Regions from separate parts of the Lysobacter korlensis genome, predicted to be linked through region 2. Evidence: predicted binding sites of a transcription regulator. Region 2 holds the regulator's gene; the other holds the start of a gene.
What was found. The regulator FliA, encoded in region 2, starts transcription of late flagellar genes. The targets are predictions, from matches to a motif close to TAAAGTTTNNCNNNCNNNGGCCGATAA.

Region 1: a site for FliA is predicted at 2,922-2,948, ahead of ACFFGH_RS19030 (STAS domain-containing protein). Genes of this name have one in related genera too.

The regions. Positions count from the first base shown of each region.
Region 1 is NZ_JBHLTG010000004.1:570,621-576,569, forward strand. It holds gene ACFFGH_RS19015 (helix-turn-helix domain-containing protein) at 1-77, opposite strand, end outside; gene groES (co-chaperone GroES) at 701-988, shown strand; gene groL (chaperonin GroEL) at 1,112-2,752, shown strand; gene ACFFGH_RS19030 (STAS domain-containing protein) at 2,999-3,334, shown strand; partial or broken gene ACFFGH_RS19035 (chemotaxis protein CheA) at 3,331-5,490, shown strand; gene ACFFGH_RS19040 (methyl-accepting chemotaxis protein) at 5,600-5,949, shown strand, end outside.
Region 2 is NZ_JBHLTG010000001.1:940,388-946,336, forward strand. It holds gene ACFFGH_RS04185 (hypothetical protein) at 1-161, shown strand, start outside; gene ACFFGH_RS04190 (chemotaxis protein CheA) at 231-2,072, opposite strand; gene ACFFGH_RS04195 (protein phosphatase CheZ) at 2,014-2,580, opposite strand; gene cheY (chemotaxis response regulator CheY) at 2,646-3,038, opposite strand; gene ACFFGH_RS04205 (RNA polymerase sigma factor FliA) at 3,190-3,945, opposite strand; gene ACFFGH_RS04210 (MinD/ParA family protein) at 3,942-4,832, opposite strand; gene flhF (flagellar biosynthesis GTPase FlhF) at 4,861-5,949, opposite strand, start outside.

The DNA.
Region 1 (5,949 bases), on a different contig from region 2:
CCGATCGCTGCCGCTAGGGCGGCCTGGGACAGGCCTGCATGCCGGCGGGCAAGGCGGATTCGCTGCTGGGGAGACATGTGCAACTCCTTGAATCGACGACGGCGCTAGCGAGGCTGGACGAGGCAACGCTACCTAAAGTCTTCATGCTAGTGAAAGACAAGTGAAATTGTCTGCCAGAAGTAGCAGGATATGCAAATACGCATTCGCTTCAGTGGCTTGAGTCTGAATTTTGCGCGTTGTGCTACCGAAAGGCAGCGTTTTGGCGCCCAAAGGTCGCTAGGAAATGTGACGCGAAGCGCGCAAGATTCCCCCACGCCGACACGGACGGTCGGTCGAGACAAGGGGTCAAGGTCAGGTCAGGAGAGGGGTGCTGGAAGCACCGAGCTCGGAAAGCCATCTCCAGCCGGAAAGGGTGCGTACCTTCGGGGACGCACCCTTTCTTTTTGTCTTATCGGCTGGCGCCGGCATCTTTATATGGGTCGAGGCGCGGTCTCGGGCCCGGATGTCGCAGCCTCAGGTCGCCGCGGCTCACGCCGGCGCATCTTTTTTTCTGAACCGCCCTTGAAAGGCTTGTCCATCACCCCATCTTCTCGCGGTCCCGGCGGGCCGCTGCGCGTGCGCGCAACTCTGGCACTCGATGCGGGCGACTGCTAAAATTTTTCAGTTTTCCCACTCCAATCAACCACTTGTAGAGGTTGTCATGAATATCAAGCCGCTCTACGACCGCGTGGTCATCAAGCGCATGGAAGAAGAAAAGATGTCCGCTGGCGGGATCGTGATCCCGGACTCGGCCACCGAAAAGCCGATCAAGGGTGAAGTCGTCGCCGTGGGCGAAGGCAAGGCGTTCGACAACGGCAACGTCCGCGCACCGAAGGTGCAGGTCGGCGACAAGGTGCTGTTCGGCAAGTACAGCGGCACCGAAGTGAAGCTCGACGGCACCGAATACCTGGTGGTGAAGGAAGACGACATCTTCGCAGTGCTCGGCTGAGCACCGCCGGGAACGCGGCATCCGCGATCGGGCGAGCGCGCTGCGCTGACGATCGGGCCGATGCCGCAGTCCCGTGTCCGACCCTTACACCCTGATCCCCACTATTAATTCCGGAGTCCACACATGGCCGCCAAGGAAATCCGTTTCAGCGAAGACGCCCGCGCCCGCATGCTGCGCGGCGTCAACGTGCTCGCCAATGCCGTCAAGGCAACGCTCGGCCCGAAGGGCCGCAACGTCGTGCTCGAGAAGAGCTTCGGCGCCCCGACGATCACCAAGGACGGCGTGTCCGTCGCCAAGGAGATCGAACTGGCCGACAAGTTCGAGAACATGGGCGCGCAGATGGTGAAGGAAGTCGCCTCGCGCACGTCCGACAACGCCGGTGACGGCACCACGACCGCGACCGTGCTCGCGCAGGCGCTGATCCGCGAGGGCATGAAGGCGGTCGCCGCCGGCATGAACCCGATGGACCTCAAGCGCGGCATCGACAAGGCCGTGCAGTCCGCCGTCGGCGAGCTGAAGAACATCTCGCGTCCGTCCTCGACCAGCAAGGAAATCGCCCAGGTCGGCGCGATCTCCGCGAACTCCGATTCCAACATCGGTGACCTCATCGCCCAGGCGATGGACAAGGTCGGCAAGGAAGGCGTGATCACCGTTGAAGACGGTTCGGGCCTGGAGAACGAGCTCGACGTCGTCGAGGGCATGCAGTTCGACCGCGGCTACCTGTCGCCGTACTTCATCAACAACCAGCAGTCGATGCAGGCCGAGCTGGACGACCCGTTCATCCTCCTGCACGACAAGAAGATCTCGAACGTGCGCGACCTGCTGCCCGTCCTCGAGGGCGTGGCGAAGGCCGGCAAGCCGCTGCTGATCATCGCCGAGGAAGTCGAAGGCGAAGCGCTGGCGACCCTCGTCGTCAACACGATCCGCGGCATCGTCAAGGTCTGCGCCGTCAAGGCGCCGGGCTTCGGTGACCGTCGCAAGGCGATGCTCGAAGACATGGCCGTCCTGACCGGCGGCACCGTGATCAGCGAGGAAGTCGGCCTGCAGCTCGAGAAGGCGACGATCAACGACCTCGGCCGCGCGAAGAAGGTGCAGGTCTCGAAGGAGAACACCACCGTGATCGACGGCGCCGGCGACGGCGAGGCGATCCAGGCGCGCATCAAGCAGATCAAGGCGCAGATCGAGGAGACCTCCTCGGACTACGACCGCGAGAAGCTGCAGGAGCGCGTTGCGAAGCTCGCCGGCGGCGTGGCCGTGATCAAGGTCGGCGCTGCGACCGAGATCGAGATGAAGGAAAAGAAGGCACGCGTCGAAGACGCCCTGCACGCCACGCGCGCAGCCGTCGAAGAGGGCATCGTCCCGGGCGGCGGCGTCGCCCTGATCCGTGCGCTGGGCGCGATCCGCGACCTGACCGGTGCGAACGAAGACCAGAACCACGGCATCCGCATCGCGCTGCGTGCGATGGAAGCGCCGCTGCGCGAGATCGTCACGAACGCCGGTGAAGAGCCGTCGGTGATCCTCAACCGCGTCAAGGAAGGTTCGGGCAGCTTCGGCTACAACGCCGCGACTGGCGAGTTCGGCGACATGCTGGAACTCGGTATCCTCGACCCGACCAAGGTCACCCGCACCGCGCTGCAGAACGCGGCTTCGATCGCCGGTCTGATGATCACGACCGAAGCGATGGTTGCCGAGGCGCCGAAGAAGGAAGAGCCGGCGATGCCGGGCGCCGGTGGCATGGGCGGCATGGGCGGCATGGATTTCTGATCCGCCACCCCTGCGACACTGTTGTACGAAAGGCCCCGCTTCGGCGGGGCTTTTCTTTTTGGCGCGTCCCGCCGGCGAAACTTTGCCGGACGAGCGTTCTTGAACGCGTTCCGGGAAAACCTACGCAGCCGTATCGCGTCCAACGCGACGCGGGTCACATGCGGGCCCGTAAAGCTGGACCGTCAACCGGCGTTAAAGACTCCACAGCCGGCGCCACTCCTGGTGTCTGCGGATGGATCGGCAGCAATGACGCAAAGCGGTACAGCAACAGAACCCGATCGACTGGCGCTGCGGCTCGAAGGTGACCTGACGATTGCTCGAGCTGCAGAGGTAAAGCCGGAACTGCTGGCCGCACTGACCGGGCCGCTCGACGTCGACCTGTCTGGCGTGACCGTCATCGACGGGGCCGGGCTGCAGCTGCTGATCATGCTCGGCCGCGAAGCGCAGCGCCGCAACGTGCCGGTGCGGTGGCACTCGCCGAGCCGTGCCGTGCGCAGCGCATTGACGCTGGTACGGCTCGGTGGCGACTTCGACATGGCCGACACGGCCGTGCCCGCCACCGGAGCGGAGGTCACGCTGTGAAGGCACTGCGCGACCAGATGCTGCAGACCTTCATCGCCGAGGCACGCGACCTCGTCGTCGAGATGGAGGCCGGCCTGCGCCAGCTGCGCGCGGGCGACCGCGACGCCGAGCTGATCGCGCGGATCTTCCGTGCCGCCCACTCGATCAAGGGCTCGGGCGGCATGTTCGGCCTGGCCCCGCTGGTCGGGTTCACGCATACGGTCGAGAGCCTGCTCGAACGCGTCCGCGCCGGCTCGCTCGAGCCGACCGAGGCGCTCGCCGACGACCTGATCTCCACCTGCGATCACATCTCCGACCTGCTCGAGCTGCTGGCGGTGCAGGGTGGCGTGTTCGAGGGCGAGATCCAGGTGCGCGATGCCGAACTGCGCGCCGCGCTCGCCCGTTACAGCCCGGGCGCCGAGCCGGCGCCGGCCGCAGCCGCGCCCGCCGTGGCCCCGGCGGCCATCGGGCAGGGCGCTGCAGCCGACGGCGCGGCGCTGAGCACGCCGCACGCTGGCGACTGCTGGCACGTTTCGATCCGCTTCGGGTTCGACGTGCACCGCCAGGGCGTCAATCCGCTTTCGTTCGTGCGCTACCTCGAAGACCTAGGCGAGATCGTGCACTTCGCAACCGTGGTCGATTCGATGCCGCCGGCCGATGAGATGGACCCGGAAGGGTGCTACCTCGGGTTCGAGATCGACCTGCGCACCGACGCCACAAAGGCGCAGATCGCCGAGGTGTTCGAGTTCGTCGAAGACAGCAGCGTGATCCGCATCCTGCCGCCGGAGAGCAGCGTCGAGGCGTACCTGGACCTGATCGCAACGATGCCCGAGCCCGATGGGCGGCTTGGCGAGATTCTCGTTAATGCCGGCATGCTGACGCGCGACGAGCTGGACCGTGGCCTGGCCGAGCAGTCGGCACGCAGCCGGGGCGGTGCCGTCGTGCCGCTCGGGCAGGTGCTGGTGGAGCAGCAGGTCGTCGCCGCGCCTGTGGTCGACGCCGCGCTCGACAAGCAGGCGAAAATCCGCAATGCCGCCACGCCCCCGGCGCAGGGCGACACCGGCTGGGTGCGCGTGCGCGCCGACAAGCTCGACGAGCTGATCAACCTCGTCGGCGAGATGGTGATCGCCGGTGCAGGCGCGTCGCTGCTCGCCGAATGCGCGGGTAATGCGCCGCTGGTCGAAGCACAGTCGGTGGTTTCACGGCTGATGGAAGACATCCGCGACCGCGCGCTGCGGCTGCGCATGGTACCGATCGGTGAAACGTTCTCGCGCTTCCACCGCGTGCTGCGCGAAGTCTCGCGCGACGTCGGCAAGGATCTCGAACTCGTCATCGAAGGTGGCGACACCGAGCTCGACAAGTCGGTCGTCGAGAAGCTGGCCGACCCGCTGATGCACCTGGTGCGCAACGCGGCCGACCACGGCGTCGAAGCCGCGGACGTGCGCGTCGCGAACGGCAAGTCCGCCCGCGGCCGCATCACGCTGAGCGCCTGCCACGAAGCCGGCGGTATCGTGATCGAAATCCGCGACGACGGCGCCGGTCTGGACCGCGACCGCATCCTCGCCAAGGGCCGCGAACGTGGGCTCGTGCCGGCCGGCCATACGCCCAGCGATTACGAGATCCTGCAGCTGATCTTCGAGCCGGGTTTCTCGACCGCATCGGCCGTCACGAACCTCTCCGGCCGCGGCGTCGGCATGGACGTGGTGCGCCGGAACATCCACGCGCTGCGCGGAACGGTCGATATCGACAGCGAACGCGGCGTCGGCACGACGATCCGCATCCGCCTGCCGCTGACGCTGGCGATCATCGAAGGGTTCCTGGTCAGCGTTGCCGGTTCGAGCTTCGTGTTGCCGCTGGACATGATCGTCGAGTGCATCGAGATGCCGGCGACGCTGCCGGCCGGTGCCGGGTATCTCGACCTGCGTGGCCAGCCACTGCCGCTGTTGCGGCTGCGTGACCAGCTGACGCTCACCGGGCCCCGCGCGCGGCGCGAGAACGTGGTCGTCGTCGACTGCGCGGGCCAGCGAGCCGGCATCGTCGTCGACGCACTGCTCGGCGAGTTCCAGACCGTGATCAAGCCGCTGGGCCGATTGTTCTCGGGCCTGCGCGGCATCAGCGGCTCGACCATCCTCGGCACCGGCGAGGTCGCGCTGATTCTCGACGTAACGGCGCTCGTGCATATCGCTGCCGGCACCGAATCCACGCAACTTCCCTCTTTCGTTTCCGAACGGCTCCGCAGGACAGCGGCCGTCACGGTTGACTCCACGCTGTCCTGAGGATTGAAAGATGAACTGGTTCCGCCACCTGAAAATCGCGAACAAGCTGTTTGTCAGCTTCGGCGTGCTGCTCGCGCTGCTCGTCGGTATCAGCCTGTTTGCCGTGCAGCGCTTGCACGCCGTCAACGAAGTCGCGGTGGAAATCCGCGACAACTGGCTACCGAGTGTGCGTGCAACGGCCGAGATCAACGGCATCACCGGCGACTACCGCGTGCAGGAGTTCCGCCACGGTCTGTCGGTGACGAACGAGGATATGGACACCGCCGAAGCGCGTATGAAGGAGTTCGAGGCAAAGATCAAGGAAAGCCGCGCGGTTTACGAGAAACTGATTTCCAGCCCGGAAGAGCAGCGGCTCTATGA
Region 2 (5,949 bases):
TGGACTCGCCCCTGTACTGCCCGGACAGCCGCGGCTCGGTCGACGTGCAGGACATCGCCTACGACGAGACCGGCAAGGCGGTCGCATTGCGTGCGCAGTTCGAATACCGCTGCACGCCGCGCGGCGCGCCGCTGCGCGGCGAGATCCGCTTCCAGCGCTGAGGCCGGCGGCCGCAACAGCAATGACGAAATCACCGCCCGGACGCGGCTTCGCGTCCGGGCGGTTGCGTTTTACGCGACTTCCGCGATCCGCCGGTTCGGGCGAAGACCGGTGCGCAGCAGCGCATCGACATCCAGGATCAACGCCATGCGTCCGTCGCCCACAAGGCTGGCGCCCGCATAGCCCGGCAGGCCGCGCAGCGTGCGCGGCAGCGCCTTGATCACCACTTCCTCGCGGCCGCGAACGCGGTCGACGATCAGGCAGAAACGCTGTTCGCCGGCCTGCAGAACGACTGCAGTGCTGCTCGCGGTCGGCAGCGGGTCAAGCCCCAGCCAGACGCGCAGGTCGAGCAGCGGCAGCGGCTGCTCGCGCAGGTCGAGCACGCTCTGGCCATCGATCCACATCGCGCGTTCGGGATGGTGCGAAAGCACTTCGATCACGCGCACCAGCGGCAGCGCGTAGACGTCGTCGTCGATCTCGATCAGCAGCGTCGGCAGGATCGCCAGTGTCAGCGGCACGCGGATCACGAAGCGGCTGCCGCGGCCGATTTCGGAAAGGATCTGCACCTGGCCGGACAGCTCGCGGATGCGCGACTGCACCACGTCCATGCCCACACCGCGGCCGGACAGGTCGCTGACTTCCGCGCGTGTAGAGAAGCCCGGCAGGAAGATCAGCTGCAGGCATTCCTCGGGCGTGAGGCGCGCAGCCGAATCGGCGTCGATCAGGCCCTTTTCGCAGGCGCTGCGGCGGATCTTCTCGGGGTCGATGCCGCCGCCGTCGTCGCGCACTTCGATCGAGACGTGGTCGCCTTCCTGCTGTGCGCTCAGGCGCACGTTGCCGGTTTCAGGCTTGCCGGCGGCGCGGCGCTGCTGCGGTGATTCGATGCCATGGTCGATCGCGTTGCGCATCAGGTGCACCAGCGGATCGGCCAGCGCCTCGACGAGGTTGCGATCAAGTTCGGTATCGGCGCCGACGACTTCGAGGTCGACGGCCTTGCCGAGCTGGCGCGACACATCCCGCGCGAGTTTGGGGAAGCGCGAGAACACGCGACCGACCGGCTGCATGCGCACGGTCATCACCGCCGACTGCAGGCGCGAGGTGGCGGCATCAAGCGCGGTGACCGCACGATCGAGATCCTCGTCGCGCAGGCGCGGACGGATCGTCTTGAGGCGGTTGCGCGCCAGCACCAGTTCGCCGACCAGGTTCACCATCGCGTCCAGGCGCCGCACGTCGACGCGCACGGTGGCTTCGGCGGGCTCGGCATTCGCCGCGGCAACCGGCTTCGGCTTGGGTTTGGTGTCGCGCGCCGGGGGGGGCGGCTTCGGCTTGGGCGCTGCCGCCGCGGCCGGCGCTGCACCGGGCAGGGCGCCCGCACCGTGCAGGCTGTCGAGCAGGGCGTCGAAGTCCAGGTCGTCGAGGTTTTCAGGCAGGTCGGTGACCTGCATAGTCGGCGCTGCGGCGACGGCCGGCTCCGCCGGACCGACGTGCAGCGCGGCGACCAGTGATTCCGGTGGTTCCTCGGGCGTTTCGCCACGCCCGATCGCATCGAGCATATCGCTGAGCAGGTCGATCGACTGCTGCGTCGCGTCGAACGCGATTTCGTCCATCGACGCTTCGCTGCTGCGCGCGGCGTTGAGCCGGTCCTCGACCGCGTGGCAAATCGTCACCATCGCGGGGAAGTCGAGGAAGCCTGCGCCGCCCTTGATCGTGTGGAAGCCGCGGAACACCGCATTGAGGCAGTCGCGGTCGTACGGCGACTGTTCCAGTGCGACGAGCTGCTCGCCGAGCTGGTCGACGATTTCGCGCGCCTCGATCAGGAAGTCAGCGCAGATGTCGGATTCGGCTTCGCTCACGTCAAAGTCCCAGCGATGACAACAAATCGTTTGCGTCGTCCTGCGTGGCCGGTGCGGCATCGACGCCGGTGACGGCCGGGCCGAAGCCCTTCGACGACGCGGGCAGCTGCAGCGGCGCGGACTCGGGCATCACGCCATCGCTTGCGGCATGCACGCAGCGCACGATGTCGACGACGCGCTTGATGATCTGGCCGGTCAGGTCCTGGTAGCCCTGCGCGGCGGTCATTTCGGAAAACCGCACGCGCATGCCGGCCGCGGCCTCGGCCGCCTCGCTTCCCGGCGCGACCGGAATCGTCGCCAGCAGGTCGCGGCACTGGTCGATCATGTCCATCGTGCGATGGCTGGCGTCCTCACTCATCTTCACCGCGTGCTCGAGGCGCGCGCAGGCCTCGGGCAGCGAGCCGCCGGTGCTCGCGCCCTCGCCGTCGCCGAAGGCCTGGCCGAGTTCGCGTGCAAGCCGCACCAGGCCCTGCACCAGCGGTTGGTTGCGCCATTCGACCAGCGCGTCGAGGTTTTCGCGGAAGCCGGCCTGGTCGTCATTCTCGATCGCCCCAAGCGCGGCGCGCACGCGCCGGATGATGGCCTCGCGACTGTCGGTCGACAGACTGTCGGGATCGGTGAGGACCTGGGCGTTCACGCCGCGGCCTCGAGGCGCTCGAAGATCTTGCCCAGCTTCTCGCTCAGGGTGCCGGCGGTGAACGGCTTGATGACGTAGCCGTTCACGCCCGCCTGGGCGGCTTCGATGATCTGTTCGCGCTTGGCTTCGGCCGTGACCATCAGCACCGGCGTCTTGCTCAGCGCGGCGTCGGCACGCACGTGCTTGAGCAGTTCCATGCCCGTCATGCCCGGCATGTTCCAGTCGGTGATGATCAGGTCGTACTTCGCGCGCTTGAGTTCCTCGAGCGCCGTCGTGCCGTCGTCGGCCTCGGCGGTGTTGGAAAAGCCCAGGTCGCTGAGCAGGTTCTTGACGATGCGGCGCATGGTCGAGAAGTCGTCGACGATGAGAATCTTGATGTTCTTGTCCATGAAGGGCTCGTGCGGCGATGCGGTAATGGGGTGGGGCGCATACCGGCGGGGTCAGGTCCGGCACACGCCCCTTGCGGCGGATATCGACCGGTGCCGTCGGTCCTGAACCTTCCGGACCAGGACGACACCGGTTCGGTGACGCGTGTCGCGATCAGTCGTCGTTGTCGGCGTCGATGCCGCGCCAGTCGCCCAGGCGAGAGCGCAGCCGGAGCATGGCCTGGCCGTGGATCTGGCAGACGCGTGATTCGCTGATCGACAGCACCGCGCCGATTTCGCGCAGGTTCAGTTCCTGCTCGTAGTACAGCGACAGCACCAGTTGCTCGCGCTCGGGCAGCAGGCCGATCGCGGCACCAAGCGCGCCGCGGAACTCCTCGTGCTCGAATGCGCGTGCCGGCGTCGTGCCATCGGCGGTGGCCAGGCGCGGCTCGCCGTCGTGCTCCTCGGCATGCGCGTCCAGGCTCAGCAACTGTCCGCGTGCGGCGTCCTCGAGCATCGCGTGGTACTCGGGGATGCTCACGCCGAGCGCGGTGGCGACTTCCTGCGACGTCGCAGCGCGGCCGGTGGCCTGCTCGACGGCGCGCGTGGCAGCGACGACGTCGCGGTAGCGGCGATGCACCGAGCGCGGCACCCAGTCGCCACGACGGATCTCGTCGATCATCGCGCCGCGGATGCGGATCGAGGCATACGTCTCGAACGCGGCACCCTGGTCGGACTGGAAGTTCTTCGCGGCCTCGATGAGGCCGAGCATGCCGGCCTGGATCAGGTCATCGATCTCGACGCTGGCGGGCAGCTTCGCGGCGAGGTGGTGCGCGATGCGGCGCACGAGTTCGGCGTGCTTCTCGACGATCGCGGCGGTGTCGACCTGCGGGCGCGCAGCGCGGTACTGGGCGGCGGCCATGGCATTCATGCGGCGCTCCTGGCTGGGGTCACCAGCCGTTCAAGGAAAAATTCGACATGTCCGCGCGGACCTTGCGGGACCTGCCATTGGGATGCGCGTCGCGCGATGTCGCGGAAAGCGAGTGCGGACGGGCTGGATGGGAATGCCTCGACGACGGCTTCCTGGCGTTGCACCGCGCGGCGCAGCCATTCATCGCGTGGAATCGCACCGAGATACGACATCGTGACGTCGAGGAAACGCGCGCTGACGCGTTCGAGCTTCTCGAACAGGTGGCGGCCTTCCTGCGGGCTGCCGACCTGGTTCGCGAGCACCTGCACCCGGGTCACACCGCGTTCGCGGCTGAGCACCTTGACCAGCGCGTAGGCGTCGGTGACCGAGGCCGGCTCGTCGCAGACCACGATGATCACGTCCTGCGCGGCCTGGCAGAACGTCAGCACGCCATCGGCGATGCCGGCTGCGTTGTCGACGACCATCGTGTCGATGGGCAGGTCGAGCTGGCTGAAGGCATGCACCAGGCCGACGTGCTGCGCCGGGGTGAGTTCGGTCATGTGGCGCTTGCCCGATGCGGCGGGGACCACCCAGAGGCCACCGGGGCCTTCGATGATCGTGTCGGCCAGTTCGCAGCGTCCGGCGATCACGTCGGCCAGCGTGAAGCGCGGCGACAGGCCGAGCATCACGTCGACGTTGGCGAGGCCGAGGTCGGTGTCGAGCAGCAGCGTGCGGCGGCCGGCCATCACCAGCGACATCGCCAGGTTGACCGAGACCGACGTCTTGCCGACGCCGCCCTTGCCGCTGGCCACCGCGATCACCCTGACCGGCGCGACGCTCGCCGGCGTGGCGGGCGCCGCTTCGGCGCAAGGGGCCGGGTCGGCGGCCGTGGTGTCATGTCCGTTCATGTCGTGTCCGAGGCAGGATGCGTTGGGGTCAGGCGACGGCATGGCGGTCCTCGGTCATCAAGGGGTTGTCGGCAGCGCGGCGCAGTTTTTCGAGTGAAGCGACGAGGCGAACGGGGTCGGCGGCCTCGATGTCGTGCGGCACCTGCTGTCCCGAAGTGGTGTAGGCGAGATGCATGTCCTGCTTGACCAGCACCGACAGCGCGGCGCCCAGGCGGCCGGTCTCGTCGGTCTTGGTCAGCACCACGCCTTCCGGCGAAGCCGGGCGGTAGCGGCGGATGATTTCGCTGAGGTCATGCGGGTGCGCGTTGGCGGGCAGCACCAGCAGGCTGCGCACACGGCGCGCAGTGCGCAGCCACAGGATCTGGCTCAGCAGCGCGCGGTCGCGGGCGGCGTAGCCGGCGGTATCGACCAGCACCAGCGGGTAGTCGGCCAGCTGGTCGAGCGTGGCGTTCAGCGCTTCCGGGCCGTCGGCCTCGCAGACGGTGATGCCGAGTCGGCGGCCGTGCGCATGCAGCTGTTCGCGCGCACCGGCGCGACTGACGTCGGTGGTGACCAGCGCGACGTCGCGGGCGCGGTTGCGGGCAGCGAAGCGCGCCGCGAGCTTGGCGATGGTGGTGGTCTTGCCGGCGCCGGTCGGGCCGACCAGTGCGATCACGCCGCCGTCGTCGATCGGCTCGGCGCGGTGGGTCATGATCATGCGCGCCAGTTCGGCGCACATCGGCTCGCGGGTCTCTTCGGGCGTGAGGTTTGCGTCGATGCGGGCGGCAACGCTCTGCGCGACGCTCTCGTCGCAGCCGCAGGCCACCAGCGTGTCGAACACATACGCACGGCCGGCCGAACCGCGCAGGCGCTCGATCGCGTACTGGTCCATCTGGCGTTCGATCAGCTCACGCATCGACGCCAGCTCGTTGCGCATCGCTGCGAGCGTCGGATCCTCGACGGGCGTGGCGACTGCCTGCAGCACGGGTTCGGCGGGCACTGCGATGGCGACCGGCGCAGCGGCCGGGGTCACCTCCGCCACCGGATCGATCGCGGCAATCGGAGCCGGAGCCGGAGCCGCTGCAGCAATCGGGGCGGCAACCGGCGGCGCGACTTCCATCGTTGCGACCGGCACCAT